2 regions of the Pontibacter sp. JAM-7 genome follow, and region 2 is predicted to be linked to the other one. Evidence: riboswitches for the same ligand, from Rfam matches in the RefSeq annotation. Region 2 holds a riboswitch; the other holds the start of a gene.

Region 1 (8,050 bases), on a different contig from region 2:
AATCAACCGCGGCAGACGCACGGTCCCCCCCCAAGCGGGATACAACCCCAGTTTCACCTCAGGTAAGCCAACCCTGGCATTGGCTGCCATCACCCGGAAATCGGTCGCCAGTGCCAGTTCAAATCCACCACCAAGGGCCAGACCAGAGATGGCAGATACGGTAGGACAAGGCAGGTCTTCAAGCCGGTTGAATAACTGATTCATTTGCACCAGTAACTCGCTGACGCGCTCTGCTGGCAACGCAAAAACTTGACTGAATTCAGCGATATCCGCGCCAACGATGAAGGCGGGTTTGCCACTGATAATTAACAGACCAGAGAGCGTTTTGCTGCTTTCCAGCAGATCCAGCACCGCTTCAAGCTCGGCTAAAGCTCGCTGGCTGAGTTTATTCAGCGCCTGCGTTTGGTCATCAATACACAACCGGTATAGCCCGGCAGGCTGTTCGGATAACTGAAGGACCTGACCCTGATAAAGCATGCTGCGGATACCTCCAAGTTGTTCCGTTTAAGTTTAGTGCCTAAGTCAGCGAAACACCCGGATGGGGAGATAAGATAACAGCGTTGATAAAGAGAGTATTTTTGATAGGCACGCTACAGCCCAACCGCTTACCCGATCAACAGACCAAGGCGTGGGTGTTAAACCCTAGACTCGCTGATAAGCCTAGTTGAGGGCATTAGCCGGCAAAATGACATTTAGCTGCGCAATTGATAACAAAAACAATCAGCGGTTGCGGCGCCAGAAACGGTTATTGCGGATCGACATAATCACACCATCCGGCGTAATCTCATCCAGTGTTAACTGGCGATCAACCTGGTCACCTTCACGATAGGTCGTGTTATTGATTCTGACCAGGCGGGAAGCGGGGCTCTCTGAGTAGATATGCACGCTGATCGCCAGATCAGGCAATGAGCGTTGCAGGTCGGATGATAACTGCCGCTGGTGCGGTATACCCTGATAGGGGTCTGGCTTAGGCGTGGGTTGTGGCCGACTTGGCGTTGTTTTGGCCAGCGATCGCGGGGTCTGATCCTGTACAAGATCTGTGTGTTGTTGCGATGCTGCTGGACCGGGCTGCTCAGTTGGTTGTTCGTTGATAGCCATCGGCGCGGCTTCTGCCGGTGCCAGATCGAGCTGCACCCCTTTCAGTTGCTCCAGGGTTTGTTCATTACTGTTCGCCTTAACGGGTTCCAGCTTTGCGGTATCAACCGGCGCTGCTGCCTGAGTCGGTTCAGCAACAGCCTCTAGAGTTGCAGGTTTAAGACCCTGCTGTGGAAACTGCGGTATGCCAAACCAGAGCACAGCCGCCAACAGCACAATAACCATGGCCCAGAATAGCAAGCGTCCAACACCCGTATTACGGGCTGGTGGATGGACGAAAACCGGCGGTTCAGGCTGTGTCTGCAGATCTGGCGTACTCCCTTTGAGCCGATCCTGATCAGAGCGTTTTAAGGCATCCAGAATATAAGACATGCTTACTCCTCGACAGCCGTATACAACAACGGCAGATTATTCTGAGTGGCAGAGTTCAGTTGTATCACGGTGTGTGGCCCGACAGCACCGTCTGGGCTTAAGCCTTGGCTCAATTGAAAACGGCGAACCTGGCGCACTAAACTGTCATCATAAATAGCCGGTGCCTGATTCAGTGGTGAGCGACCCTGAATTAGCGCCAATTGCTCATCCAGCCAGGCCAACATCGGGCCGGTGCCCCCTGGCTGCAAAATCCCCGTGTAAGCTTCAGGTGTATGCCACAAAACGGCGAACTCGCCATCCAGCCAAAGTTGCAAGTCAGCCAATTTTACCCAATGTGTTTTGCCCACCAGCCTGACCTTGGCCCGGTCCTTATGTACCGATTCCAAGGTGACAAAATATTTCTGTCCCTGGGGGTTAAACAGGCTTAGCACTGCCGGGCGGTTAAGCCGGACTAAGTCATCCAGCCGCGAAACAGTAAACATACAACGCAATCCCTGGCTTTCGGCAAACCGACAAACACCGGGATTATCCCGTGGGTTGTAATCAATATTCCATAGTTTAAGCAGGTCCTGATAAGCCAATACCTGTGTCAGTGCAGCATGTTCGTTATCCTGCCAGGTCCAGTTGGACGGGTTGGATAATTCAGGTATAGCCGGTTCGGACTGTGCCGTTTGATGGTCAGAAACTCCGGCGCTGGCGGCGGAGGCAACAGGCATCTGCTGCGCCTCAGCAACCGGTTTATGCTGCACCGGGGCTACGGTCGATGCGGGGGTTAACTGATCCAGTAATGCCTGGCCCTGAGGGGTAAAGGCAACGCCAACCAGAAGCAGCAGACCGAGTGCCAGCCCTGCAACCTTACCCACCCTGCCAGACTTAACTGCATGTGCCTTGCTGCCTTCTCCAAACACTTCATGAGCCGCTTTGCCCAGCGTTTCGGATCGTACCTTATTCTCTCGCTGCACATAGGTGCCGAGCAGAGCCCGGTCACATACGATATTAACCAGCCGTGGGATACCCTTAGTAAGCTGATACAGGCGCTTAATGGATGCTGCAGGAAACAACTGGCACTCAACACCGGCAATGGACAAACGATGAGAGATATAGCCTGCCAATTCATCCTGCCGCAATGCCCTTAAATGGTAACGCGCCGTGATTCGCTGATTTAACTGCCGTAGTTCCGGACGCTGCAATAAGTCCAATAGCTCTGGCTGGCCAATCAAAATGATCTGCAATAATTTTTGCGTATTAGTTTCAAGATTGGTGAGCAAGCGGATAGTTTCCAGTACATCCACCGACAAGTTCTGTGCTTCATCGATAATTAATACGGTGTGCCGGTTACTGCGATAATTTTCCAGCAAATGCTGATTAAGTGCATCAACATATTCCTTCATCTCACTGGAGCCGCTGTAACTGATCGCCAAATCATCGCAGATGGCGGACAGCAGTTCTTTAACGGTGTATTTCGGGTTCAGCACCAGAGCAATTTCCGTCTGCTCCGGCATCTGCTCCAGCAAGCAGCGGCAGACGGTGGTTTTGCCGGTGCCCACTTCTCCGGTCAGCAAGATAAAACCACCATTACTACCGACCCCATATAGCAGGTGCGCCAGCGCCTCTCGGTGCTGTTCACTCATATATAGGAAGCGAGGATCCGGTGCGATGGAAAAAGGCGCTTCTGTCAGACCAAAATAGTTGTTGTACATCGAGGCCCCGGTGCTGAGAAATACTGCATAGACTTAATGACAGTTTACATCCTAATTGTTAATTCGTTGTGTATTAATATACACAGCACCGGGCACCTGTAAGTTTTTATTAAAGTTTTCATTAAATTTTGTTCAGCTTGTGTACAGTTTACATGCGAAGGTTTCAGTCATAATGACCATCCTGTAACTACAATTAGATACATAAGGACATACCGCGACGGAATTACCCGCTGCACCAGCCCCCCCTAATGGTGACGTCATGAATACGGAATTCTCACTTGCGAACCCAAGTGATACGACGGTTCGTAAAGCGCTCTATCTAGATTTGGCTGAGTATCACCAAAACGACATTGATACCTTTGAGTTTTCAAACTGGGCGATCGACCGGGTGACGAACCTGCATCAGGCTAAATCCCATATGGAGCATTACCCCTATCTTGTCGGCATGGTATACCTCAGTAACCTGACACCTGAACAGCACGAGCAGATTATTACCATCATTAATTCCGACTACACCCGTAGCTGGATTGCTCTGATTGAACATCGCGATCTGCTGGATAGCCAATTCCGGCGTCTGATCTATGAGAACTTCTATGACTACTTCACCCTGCCACTAAAAGACAACTTCCGGTTTTTGAAAACCGTACTGGGGCATGCCTATGGCATCGCCTATTTACGCGCAATAGAGCATGATGCTGCAGAGGAATACACCGAATACTCTGAAATGGTGGGTGCCAGCAACAAAATTCGCCAAGTGTTCGATGGTATTCGTAAAGTCGCCGGTGTCGATGCCCCGGTATTAATCAGCGGAGATACCGGTACCGGCAAAGAAATGGTGGCGCGGGCGATTCATCAACGCTCCGACCGGGCCGAGGGACCTTTTATCGCAGTTAATTGTGGTGCCCTGCCAGATACCTTGATTCACGCAGAGTTGTTTGGCTTTGAAAAAGGTGCCTTTACCGGTGCCTATAAACAGAAGATTGGTAAGATTGAAGCCGCTCAGGGTGGCACGATATTCCTCGATGAAATTGGTGATTTGCCGCTAGAACTTCAGGTTTATCTACTGCGGTTTCTGGAAGAGTCCACCATCGAGCGTCTGGGTGGCAACGACAGTCATCATGTGAATGCCCGCATCATCGCCGCCAGCCATGTCAACTTAGAAGAAGCGGTCGATCAGGGGCATTTTCGCGAAGATCTGTTTTATCGCCTGAATGTACTGAATATCCATGTCCCCTCTCTGGCAGAGCGATTTGAAGATATTGAGCTACTGGCGTATTACTTCTTTCGCAAGTTTTCCGATGAATATGGCTTGAACGCTCAAGGCTTTACCCGCAAGGCATTAATGGCGATGAACAGCCATCCCTGGCCCGGTAATATCCGTGAGATGATCAACCGTATTCGCCGTGCATTAGTCATGACTGAAAACCGTTTGATTACCCCCGCTGACCTTGGCCTTGATCTTGGTTATACACCGGTAGATGTTGTGTCATTGGATGAGGCACGGCAAAAAGCCGAAGAGGTAGCGATCAAAAGCACCTTGCACTACGCCCATAACAATATTTCCAAAACCGCCAAGATGCTGGGCATCTCACGCGTTACCCTATACCGACTCATTGACAAATACGGACTGAAATAAAGCAGGCTGGCCAAAAGCCGCTTTTTGTTTCACTGGCTTTACATTTTCAACCGGCCACAAACCTGCATTAAATTTTATGCAATTGTTTTCATTGCATTTTTTTTATATGGCTCAATCTTTGCGATATTCCTTGCACCATCATTGAATATCGCCCATAGCGGGGCTACCGGTTTGAATATGAAAGAATTGCTACCCAGTACCGAGCATCAGGCTGAAGACGAAGAGTCCGGCACTGTAGTTGCCGCGCAGTTCCGTCCTGTTGCCGGCCGCCACCTGCGGCGTACTAACCACAAAAAATCCAACCCGTCTGAAGTCTTCATTGTCCTTTGGGACGAACTGGACAGTGTCCATCCACACGATCATTTCTGAACTTCGCGTCTCCTTCCCTATTTTCTCCCTGCGTTAACAACTGCCCTCCCACTGCATCCCCCGTGCTGTTTACATGTTGTTAATCTATATCAAACAAACGCTTGTTTTATTCCACAATTGTATAAGACTTGTACAGTTGTAAATGCTAGGATGCACCTAAGTTCACAGATGTGACATGTTGTACAGTCGTTGAACAGGTTTGACGCTGGTAGCAGGCGCCCACCGAGCGGAACGGGTTAGGGGAACACATCAAGGCTGATTATGCGGCTACGGCTGTAACAAAATTCAATACAAAACTTATGTAAGGCGGGTGGGAAAACAGTACCACCTTGAAAGATCCTCTTCCGAAAGGGCACAACCCGAGTAATTGGGTGTCGCAAAGCTCCGGATCCTCCTTGTGAGGATGGCCGAACTACCGAAGGAGAGCGTTTCCGACAGATTTTGCGCGTTGGGGATCTTAGCTTAAATGTTGCGGAGATTCCCATGAAAAAGCGGCTTTCCCTTGTTGCTGTCCTTGGCATGTGTGCCACTGTATATTCTGCAGGCTATCTGCAAACGAGCACCCAATCTTCAGTGCCCGCATTGTCTACTGTTGAAGGACAATTGATCCGAATCGTCGAAGACTTTGCCTCCGGTGATTATCGTGAGCACAACTTCGTACAAACCAGCACGGGTGAACGTATCTCCCTACAAGGACTCGAGTTGCCTGAACATCTTTTAACAGGCCAACCAGTCATCCTGAATAACATCACTGCTGATGCCGGACATAAAGCCGTTGCTGCTGACACCAGCCTGATAGTCATGGGCGCTAATGGTGCCGAGTCCGCCGGCAGCGAAGGCATTCTGAGCGGTAGTTTAGGCGAACGTAAAGTCGCAGTACTGATGGTGAATTTTCAGGATCAACCCAGTGACAAACCCTGGTCCGCTGCACAGGTTGATAACAATGTATTCACTCAGGTGAACGACTTTATTCAGGAAAACTCCTATAACCAAACCTGGTTAAGCGGCAATGTGTTTGGCTGGTATACCGTACCCGTTGATGGTTATGCCGGTAGCTGTCCCTCCAACTGGGATGACCTGGCGATGAATATGGCAACAGGTGCCGGCGTTAACCTAAGTGGTTATGATCACCTGATCTTTATGTTGCCACCGGGCAGCAACTGTAGCACCAATGCTGGCACCATTGGCGGCTCCCCCTCCCGGGCCTGGATCAGCTCGGCGCTGGACACCCGTGTTGTCGCACATGAGTTCAGCCATAATCTGGGGTTGTACCATGCACATGCCATGGACTGCGTAGGCGATACTGAAACCACCAGTTGTACCAATCTAATCTACGGTGACTTCCTGGATATCATGGGTAGCCAGATTGGCCATATGAATGCATTTAACAAAACCCGCCTGGGTTGGCTGGACTATGGTGTATCGCCCGATATTACAACTGTGACCAGCTCTGGCACCTACCAAATTTCGCCGATCGCCAGTAATACCAATGAGGTTAAAGCACTGCGTATCCCACGTGGCACTGACGCCTCCGGCGCACAACGCTGGTACTACCTTGAGTACCGTCAGCCTATCGGTTGGGACAGTGAGCCGTTTGAACCAGGACTGTACAAATACCCTGAAAACATTGCCAATGGTGTCATTATCCACACCGCAACTGAAGGCGATGGCAACAGTAGTTACCTGTTAGATATGACCCCGGAAACCGTCACTGTATTGCCTGGTTTTGACCTTTATGATGCGGCACTGGAAGTCGGTCAGAGCTTTACCGATTCAGACGCGGGCATTACCGTCAATGTCGTCACCAATGACAGCAATGGCATCACCGTTGCCATTGCCATGGATGACCAGCCAGCACCCAGCAATACCGCACCTGTTGCGCAAAATGACAGTGCCACCACCAGCGAAAGTGCTGCAGTAAGCATTGCCGTACTGGCTAATGACAACGATGCCGATGGTGACAATCTGAGCATTACCGGTACCAGTGGTGTGAATGGCAGTGTCAGCATCAGTGGTGGCAATTTGATATTCACCCCCAATACCGGCTTTAGTGGCGTTGAAACCTTCAGCTACAGCATCAGTGATGGTAACGGCGGCAGCGACTCTGCCAATGTCAGTGTTAATGTAACCGCCAGTAACAACGCGCCGGTGGCAGTCAATGACAGCGCCTCAACCCAGGCCAATACCAGTGTTTCGATTGCAGTACTGGCCAATGACTATGATGCGGATGGTGACGCCCTGAGTATTACCGGCACCAGCGGAGTAAATGGCGGCGTCACCATCAGTGGTGGCAACCTGGTGTTTACCCCGGCAAACGGTTTTAGCGGCACTGAAATATTTAACTACAGCGTTACTGATGGCCAGGGCGGTTATGCTACCGGGTCTGTTTCCGTCACTGTCAGTGCCTCAGCCAACAACGCCCCGCTGGCACAGAACGACTTGGTAACCATCAGCAGTAAAACCAGTGTCATCATTGCGGTACTATCCAATGACAGTGACCCAGAGGGTGACAGCCTGAGCCTGGTCAGCTTTGATCAAGGCCGCTATGGCAGCGTGTCCCGCAATGGTAACCAGTTGATTTACACCCCAGGTAAACGCTTTAAAAGCAGTGATACCTTCAGTTATACCATCAGTGATGGCAACCTGAGCGCCAACGCCAGTGTGACCATCCAACTGTCTGACAGCGGTAGCGATGGCACCACCAGCGGCGGCAGTAAAGGCGGCGGTAAAGGTGGCAAGGGCCCCAACAAATAATTGCACAACAAAAAGGGCACCTTACGGTGCCCTTTCTTATTGCAGCAGACCTTTAAGGTAAAGGCAGCAGGTATGGGTTGTCATCGGGATGCGGACAAGCCGATGGCAAGCCTGGGGTGCTTGA
Region 2 (8,050 bases):
ACAGGTTAATACCATGACGGATAAAACGCCTATCGATGCACAGGCAAAAGTGCTTAGTCAGTCAGCTCAGGTTGACCATGCTTCTGTGCAACCTTTTCCGCGTTCACGCAAGGTCTATGTTGAGGGTTCTCGGGACGATATTCGGGTGCCGATGCGCGAAATTACATTAGATATCACGCCAACGGCATTCGGTGGTGAACCAAATGCTCCCCTGTTTGTTTACGATACGTCTGGTCCTTACACGGACCCGGAAGCGCAGATCGATGTACGCAAAGGTTTGAATCCGCTGCGGGCAAGCTGGATTGCTGAGCGTGATGACTCAGAACAGCTAGAGCAGCTAACGTCAGAGTATGGGCGTGTGCGAGAGGCGGATCTTCGCCTGGATGCCCTGCGTTTCCATTTGCAGCGCAAACCCCTGCGTGCCAAAAGCGGCAAGAATGTGTCTCAGCTGCATTATGCACGCAAGGGTATTATTACGCCGGAGATGGAATATATCGCGATTCGCGAAAATATGAAGCTGGCAAAGGCGCGTGCTGAGGGTAACCTTATTGCAGAACAGCATCCGGGAGAAAACTTCGGAGCCTATATGCCTGAAGAGATTACGCCTGAATTTGTGCGCAAAGAAGTGGCAGAAGGCCGCGCTATTATTCCTGCCAATATTAACCATCCTGAGCTTGAGCCGATGATCATCGGGCGTAATTTCCTGGTGAAGATTAATGGTAATATTGGTAACTCTGCGCTCTCTTCAAGTATTGAAGAGGAAGTGGAAAAGATGACCTGGGGTATCCGCTGGGGTGCAGATACCATCATGGATCTTTCTACCGGCAAGAATATTCATGAGACCCGGGAGTGGATTATTCGGAACTCTCCGGTGCCGATCGGTACTGTGCCAATCTACCAGGCGCTGGAAAAGGTGAATGGTGTTGCTGAAGACCTGAACTGGGAAGTGTTTCGCGATACGTTGATTGAGCAGGCAGAACAGGGTGTGGACTACTTCACCATTCATGCGGGTGTGTTGCTGCGCTATGTACCAATGACAGCTAAACGCATGACAGGCATTGTCTCGCGTGGTGGCTCTATCATGGCCAAATGGTGCTTAGCCCATCACCAGGAAAACTTTCTGTATACCCATTTCGAAGATATCTGTGAGATCTGCAAAGCCTATGATGTTTCGTTCTCGCTGGGAGACGGTTTGCGTCCAGGGTCAGTTTACGATGCGAATGATGAAGCGCAGTTTGCTGAACTGGAAACCCTGGGTGAGTTGACTAAGATCGCCTGGGAGCATGATGTGCAGGTGATGATTGAAGGTCCGGGCCATGTGCCTATGCACATGATTAAAGAAAACATGGATAAACAGCTCACAGAGTGCCATGAAGCGCCGTTTTACACACTGGGTCCATTGACCACAGATATTGCCCCTGGTTATGACCATATTACCTCGGGTATTGGTGCTGCGATGATCGGCTGGTATGGCTGTGCCATGCTTTGTTACGTGACGCCAAAAGAGCATCTAGGGCTGCCGAATAAGGATGATGTAAAAACCGGTATCATCACCTACAAGATTGCTGCTCATGCGGCGGATCTGGCGAAAGGCCACCCAGGTGCGCAAATTCGTGATAATGCGATGTCCAAGGCGCGTTTTGAGTTTCGCTGGGAAGATCAGTTTAATATTGGTTTGGATCCAGATACGGCTAAAGCGTTCCATGATGAAACCCTGCCTAAGGAATCTGCCAAAGTGGCACACTTCTGCTCAATGTGTGGGCCGAAGTTCTGTTCCATGAAAATTTCGCAGGAAGTACGTGAACTGGATGCCGATCAGGTTGCGGCGATAAATGCGCAGGCTGAACAAGGCATGCAGGATAAATCAGCGGAGTTTAAGGCAACGGGTGCCGAGATATATCACAAGCTGTAATAAAAAAGGGCGAACCGCGGTTCGCCCTTTTTTTGTAATAAATTTGTAGTCAGGAAAAACCGATCTGCAGATCCCAGAACTTTTCAATTTCCTTCAGCTGACTGCTTAGTTGTGAGAATGATGTGTCATTCATCACGTCTTCAGCATTAATCTGATCCAGCTGCTTATCAAACATTTCCTGAACCAGGTCATGGATTGCCTTGCCTTTGTCGCTAAGGCTGATGCGAACTGAGCGTTGATCGTGCTCGGATCGGACCTGATTTATGTAACCATTGGAAACTAGCTTTTTCAGGTTATATGACACATTGGAACCGAGGTAGTAGCCACGTGTTCTTAACTCACCTGCAGTCATTTCGCGATCTGAAATATTGTGCATCAACAGGGCTTGCACACTGTTAACATCGGTGTAACCCAATGAATCTAGACGAAGTTTCAACAGATCGAGAATCCGTCGATGTAGACGTTCAATAAGACGCATACAGTCTAGAAAGTCAGCAGATGAGTCCGCTGGATGGGTCTTGGAAGAGGTTTCCATATATGGGTTCCCTGTTAGTAACAGCTTGTATCTTTAAAGATATTATTCTTCATCGGTCGTTTATGGAAAGTTTTTAGGCATTTTTTGCAATTTAATGAAAAATTGTATCGTGATTAAATTGCTTTTGCACCGATGTCTGTTAATCTTACGTTAAGGTTTGTTGGTTGGACCAGTCCTGTTTCAATCAGCTTTCCGTCTCCAGCAAAGGATCCTCTCTCGATAAAGGCAAACCGTACGCAAGTACGGGACGCAAAGTTCAGAGTCCCACGTGGATGGTCTGGCTACCGAACGAGAGGGATCTTTTTCTAAGTGCGGACCAATCGTCACCGGCAATAGCAAACCGCAAGTATAAAACATCCCGTTTAGTTTCGCTGCAACACTGTTGATGCTGCATGTGACCAGTTCAGGTATGTGGATTTCTTATCACTCTCAGCTAACTCTGTTAGAGTTGACGCAGGTTCTGCGCCAGTTAAAAGGTAGGCTGATAGCAATATTACGCAGATGGTAGCAAATTCAGCGCAAGTTTTTGTCCCTCAGATTAAGAGTAAATTCAAACAAGTTTATGAAATTCAGAACAATTCCTGTAACGCCATTTCAGCAAAACTGTACGCTGATCTGGTGTGAAGAGACTAAAAAAGCGGCTGTGGTTGATCCTGGTGGTGAAGTGGAACGTATTCTGTCTGCGGTCACAGAGGAAGGTGTGGTACTTGAAAAAGTGCTACTGACCCATGCCCATATTGACCATGCTGGAGGCACAGCTGAGTTGATGCAGACGCACAAGCTGCCTGTGGAAGGGCCGCATATCGATGATAAATTCTGGATCGATGGTATGGCAGAGCAGAGCCGGATGTTTAATTTTCCCGTATGCGATAGTTTTACCCCTGACCGTTGGCTAAATGATCAGGATCAGGTGGCAGTGGGTAACCAGAGGTTAGAGGTGATTCACTGCCCCGGGCATACGCCCGGTCATGTGGTGTTTTTTCATGCTGCGGAGAAGCTGTTATTAGTTGGTGATGTGCTCTTCAGGGGCTCCATCGGTCGCACTGACTTCCCTCGGGGCAATCATGCTGATCTCATTCAGGCGATTAAGGAAAAGATTCTGCCCTTGGGTGATGATGTCATGTTTATTCCGGGGCATGGACCTAATTCTGAGCTGGGTGTGGAGCGCCTCACCAACCCGTTTATTCGGTAGTCTCTTTCAGCGCAGAGCCTTCCCCTTTGCTCGCACTGGTAATGCCGCCACTGACTACAAACGTGGTCACTCGGCTGGCTTTGGCGTCTAAACGAGTTATACGGTCTTTAGGCACGATAATCAGATTGCCGGCAAAGTTGTAGGATTGGGGCAGGTAAACCGCCACGTCCTGTGCCAAGCCAAATTCATCAAGCTGGTCATTGGTAATAAACCCCATGGCCTTGATGGCGCCATCCGGTGTCAGGGTAACCAGTACAGGGGCCTCAAAGCTTTTCTGATCGCCAAGAAAAGCTTTAAATAGATCCTTTAAGGTGTTGTAAAGTAATTTAACAACCGGGGTCTTTTCCAGCAGGCGGTCAAGCCAGGACAGGACGATAGCCCCTAGGTAGTTTGAGGCAATTGCTCCGGTCAGTATGATTAATGCCAGCGTGCAGAGGCCTCCCAGTAACACTGTTTCTGCGCCGGGAGATATTGCAGGAAAAAATACCTGAATAACGCTACCAATGGCTGAAAATACGGTGTTATTCAACGCGGCGAAGATCAGGTAGACGAGATAGACAGTGAGCACCGCTGGTAGCAGTATCAGCAGGCCTTGAAAGAAGAACCTGATTAGGCTGCGAAATAACAACGGGTTTTTCATCTCTTAACGTTCCTTGATTGGTGGCACTTATTTGTGCAACAGAAGTGCGCGTTGAAACAGGGTCGGATCAAGCGGTTTTTTATTCGCGATGACATGCTTCAGCGGCGTGTCACAGATGGCGCCATTCTGCACCCCAATCATAATGTCAGAATAACCGGCACATAGATAATCGACCGCAGATGCCCCAAGGCAGGAGGCCAGAACTCGGTCATGACCTGAGGGGCTGCCGCCGCGCTGTATATGGCCCAATATGCAGACCTTGGCTATTTGCCCGTTTGCTTCGAGTTGGTGGGCGAGGCTATATGTCAGGCCGGGTTCAGGGCCTTCTGCTACGACGATGATGCCGCTAGAACCTTGTCCGGTACGTCGATTATTCGCCAGTTGAAAACAGATCGCATCGACCTCAACTTCATACTCAGGCACCACAATCATCTCCGCGCCGCAGGCAATGCCGACGTGGGTGGCAATAAATCCAGAGTTGCGTCCCATAACCTCTACCAAAAACAGGCTTTCATGAGATAGGGCGGTGTCACGAATTTTGTCAATGGCATCGAGTGCGGTATTAACCGCAGTGTCAAAGCCGATGGTGTCATCACTGCCAAAGATGTCATTGTCGATGGTGCCCGGTAGTCCGACCACTGGAATGCCACTTTCACGGCACAGTAAGTGAGCTCCCGTCAGTGAGCCGTCACCACCGATCACTACCAGGGCGTCAATTGTATTTTCCTGCAATATCTGAGCGCCACGCTGGCGTACTTTTGCATCTTTGAATGCCAGGCATCGGTCACTTTTCAGCAAGGTGCCGCCTCGTTGCACGATATTGGTGACAGACGCAGAGTTCATTTCTTCAAAGTCACCTGTGATTAACCCGCTATAACCGCGGTGTATGCCCACTACACGAATATCCTGATTGAGTGCTGCGCGCACGACGCCACGAATGGCTGGGTTCATGCCTGGCGAGTCGCCGCCGCTGGTCAAAACAGCAATGGCGCGTGGTTTTTGGGTTACAGAAAATGTTGGAATGGTATACATCGGCTTATGATCAGCTGGCTGTTTGGTTTCAGTGTAATCTAAGCTGCATGACAGAATCATCATGTGATCCAATTTATCGTGCGAATAATTCGGTCCAACATCTTAGGTTTGAGTATCGAGCATGGAACGTAAGCCATATCAGCGAATTGCTGCCAGCGTTATGGTGTATTTTGCGGAGTATCGCCTGAACTTTCAGGAAATAACCGAGGAGGCACAGGTTTTTTTCGAGGGTGCTGACTGGGGGGCGATTCAAACGCTTTCAGCACAGCGTATCGACCTGTATGAATCCATGGTGGTGGCGGCCGCTTCAGAGATGCAGCAGCTGTTAGGCGAGGCGTTGTATACACCAGAGTTATGGAATAAGGCTAAACCTTACTATCGTCGGCTATTGCAGCAGCGGACAGACCCGGAACTGGCGGAGACCTTTTATAACTCTGTGTACTGTCATGTTTTTCGCCACCGGCAGATAGACGATGAGCACATGTTCATTTTTTCATCCTGGCGGGAACGGCTGATTAATACGGGTGGTGCGATCTATCGTACATACCCATTGGCTGAATTGGGTGGTGTAAGACTGCTGTCCCGGTTATTACAAGATCTGCCGTTGCAAGCGCCCTGGGAAAATCTGCGTCGTGATATTCGTAATCTGGTGGTGCGGGCACGAGGTGTTCTGCCGTTAGCCAGGTTGTCGGAGCAGGGCGCGTCGGTGCAGGTTATTCGTAGTCTGTTTTATCGCAACAAAGCAGCCTATGTGGTGGGTAGGGTACATATTGCTGATCAGAGTATTCCTTTTGTATTGCCGATTCTCAATAACGAGCAGGGCGCATTATATGTGGATTCTTTGATCTGCGATGAGAATGATGTCTCCATTATCTTTAGCTTTACTCGTTCCTATTTCCTGGTTGATGTCGATATCCCATCTGAATTCGTGCGGTTTCTTCATACGTTAATTCCCGCAAAGTCTATACCGGAACTCTACAGTTCGATCGGTTTTTACAAGCAGGGTAAAGCGGAGTTCTTTCGTAGTTTTGTGGCGCACCTAGCGCAAAGCGAGGATCAGTTCATTATTGCACCGGGTATTAAAGGTATGGTTATGACCGTTTTCACGCTGCCCTCTTTTCCGGTCGTGTTCAAAATTATAAAAGACCGGTTTTCCTCTTCGAAACAGATTACCCGTGAGGGCGTGAAGGAAAAGTATCAATTGGTTAAGCGGCATGACCGGGTAGGCCGGATGGCGGATACCCAAGAGTTTACTAACTTCAGTTTTCCGAAAGCGCGTTTTTCCGAGGCGTTATTGCAAGAACTGCAATTGGTGGCTGCCAATAGTGTGGTGATTGAAGAGTCCAGGGTGATTATTCGCCACTTATGGACTGAGCGGTATATGACGCCACTGAATATTTATATCGATGATGCACTGTCGAGCAATGATGATACGGCGTTATTTAACGCCATTAACGAATATGGCAAAGCGATTAAGCAGTTGGCGGCGGCGAATATCTTTGCGGGCGATATGTTATTTAAAAACTTCGGTGTAACCCGGCATGGGCGGGTAGTGTTTTATGACTATGACGAAATTCTGTACCTTACCGAGTGCAACTTTCGCCGGATACCTGAACCTATGTACCCAGAGCAGGAGCTTTCGGGCGAACCTTGGTATTCGGTAAGTCAAAATGATGTGTTCCCGGAAGAGTTTTCTCTGTTAACGGCTTGTCACCCAAAAGTCAGGCGGTTGTTTAATGAATTACATGGTGACCTGTTATCGGTGGAATGCTGGTTAAGTATGCAATCTCAGGTACAGCAGGGTGTGCTGGTGGATGTGTTCCCATATCGCCAGCTGCATCGTTTCTCCCGCTCACATTAATATATTGATTTCCTTGAAAATCTTAGGAATGCCACTAGGCTGATAAGTGGCGTATTAATAAAAATGAGCATATTACACAGTGTCAGACTGATTAATGCAGGGAGAGAGTGATGCGAGCACAAAAAACATTGGTTTCCGCAGTCGTGGGTACTGCATTGGGCGTAGGTTTGACTGTTGCGGTGCCGACGGTTCAGGCGCAGGATTTCATAACCATCGGTACCGGTGGTGTGACTGGCGTGTATTACCCTACTGGTGGTGCGATCTGTCGGCTGGTCAACAAGGGGCGTAAAGAGCATGGTATTCGTTGTTCCGTAGAGTCTACCGGTGGTTCGGTCTACAACCTCAACACGATTCGTGCGGGTGAGTTGGACATGGGGGTAGCCCAGTCTGACTGGCAGTATCATGCTTACAAAGGCACCAGTAAATTTGAAGAGATGGGCGCTAACCCGGATTTAAGAGCCGTTTTCTCAGTGCATCCTGAGCCTTTTACGGTTGTTGCCAGAGCTGACTCAGGCATCAAAGATTTTGATGATATCAAGGGTAAGCGGGTCAATATTGGTAATCCGGGCTCGGGGCAGCGTGGGACGATTGAAGTTCTGATGAATGCTAAGGGCTTGACGCTGGACGATCTTGCTCTGGCTTCTGAACTGAAAGCATCGGAGCAGGCCAGTGCGCTCTGTGACAATAAGATTGATGTCATGGTTTATGTTGTGGGGCATCCAAGTGGTGCGATCAAAGAAGCAACTACCTCGTGTGACAGCACATTGGTAAACGTGAATGATGATGTGGTTAACAAGCTGGTGGGCGATAATAGCTATTACCGTAAAGCTGTTATCCCAGGTGGAATGTACCGTGGTAACCCGGATGATGTAATTACC

The links. A riboswitch is a leader RNA that binds a small molecule or an ion and turns the genes downstream of it on or off. The one in region 2 is predicted to bind cyclic di-GMP.
Region 1: it holds a riboswitch for cyclic di-GMP, as region 2 does, so the genes downstream of both, ACFVYJ_RS02415 (Ig-like domain-containing protein) here and ACFVYJ_RS12990 (MBL fold metallo-hydrolase) in region 2, are expected to answer to the same signal.

What each region holds. Positions count from the first base shown of each region.
Region 1 is NZ_JBLYIF020000002.1:38,444-46,493, reverse strand. It holds gene fadB (fatty acid oxidation complex subunit alpha FadB) at 1-477, opposite strand, end outside; gene ACFVYJ_RS02435 (general secretion pathway protein GspB) at 721-1,467, opposite strand; gene ACFVYJ_RS02430 (ExeA family protein) at 1,470-3,167, opposite strand; gene ACFVYJ_RS02425 (sigma-54 dependent transcriptional regulator) at 3,427-4,803, shown strand; gene ACFVYJ_RS02420 (hypothetical protein) at 4,981-5,172, shown strand; cyclic di-GMP riboswitch class I at 5,514-5,592, shown strand; gene ACFVYJ_RS02415 (Ig-like domain-containing protein) at 5,656-7,926, shown strand; gene ACFVYJ_RS02410 (COG1470 family protein) at 7,979-8,050, opposite strand, start outside.
Region 2 is NZ_JBLYIF020000010.1:47,444-55,493, forward strand. It holds gene thiC (phosphomethylpyrimidine synthase ThiC) at 14-1,912, shown strand; gene ACFVYJ_RS12985 (MarR family winged helix-turn-helix transcriptional regulator) at 1,962-2,447, opposite strand; cyclic di-GMP riboswitch class I at 2,662-2,736, shown strand; gene ACFVYJ_RS12990 (MBL fold metallo-hydrolase) at 3,010-3,639, shown strand; gene ACFVYJ_RS12995 (DUF502 domain-containing protein) at 3,629-4,279, opposite strand; gene pfkA (6-phosphofructokinase) at 4,307-5,311, opposite strand; gene aceK (bifunctional isocitrate dehydrogenase kinase/phosphatase) at 5,433-7,172, shown strand; gene ACFVYJ_RS13010 (TAXI family TRAP transporter solute-binding subunit) at 7,283-8,050, shown strand, end outside.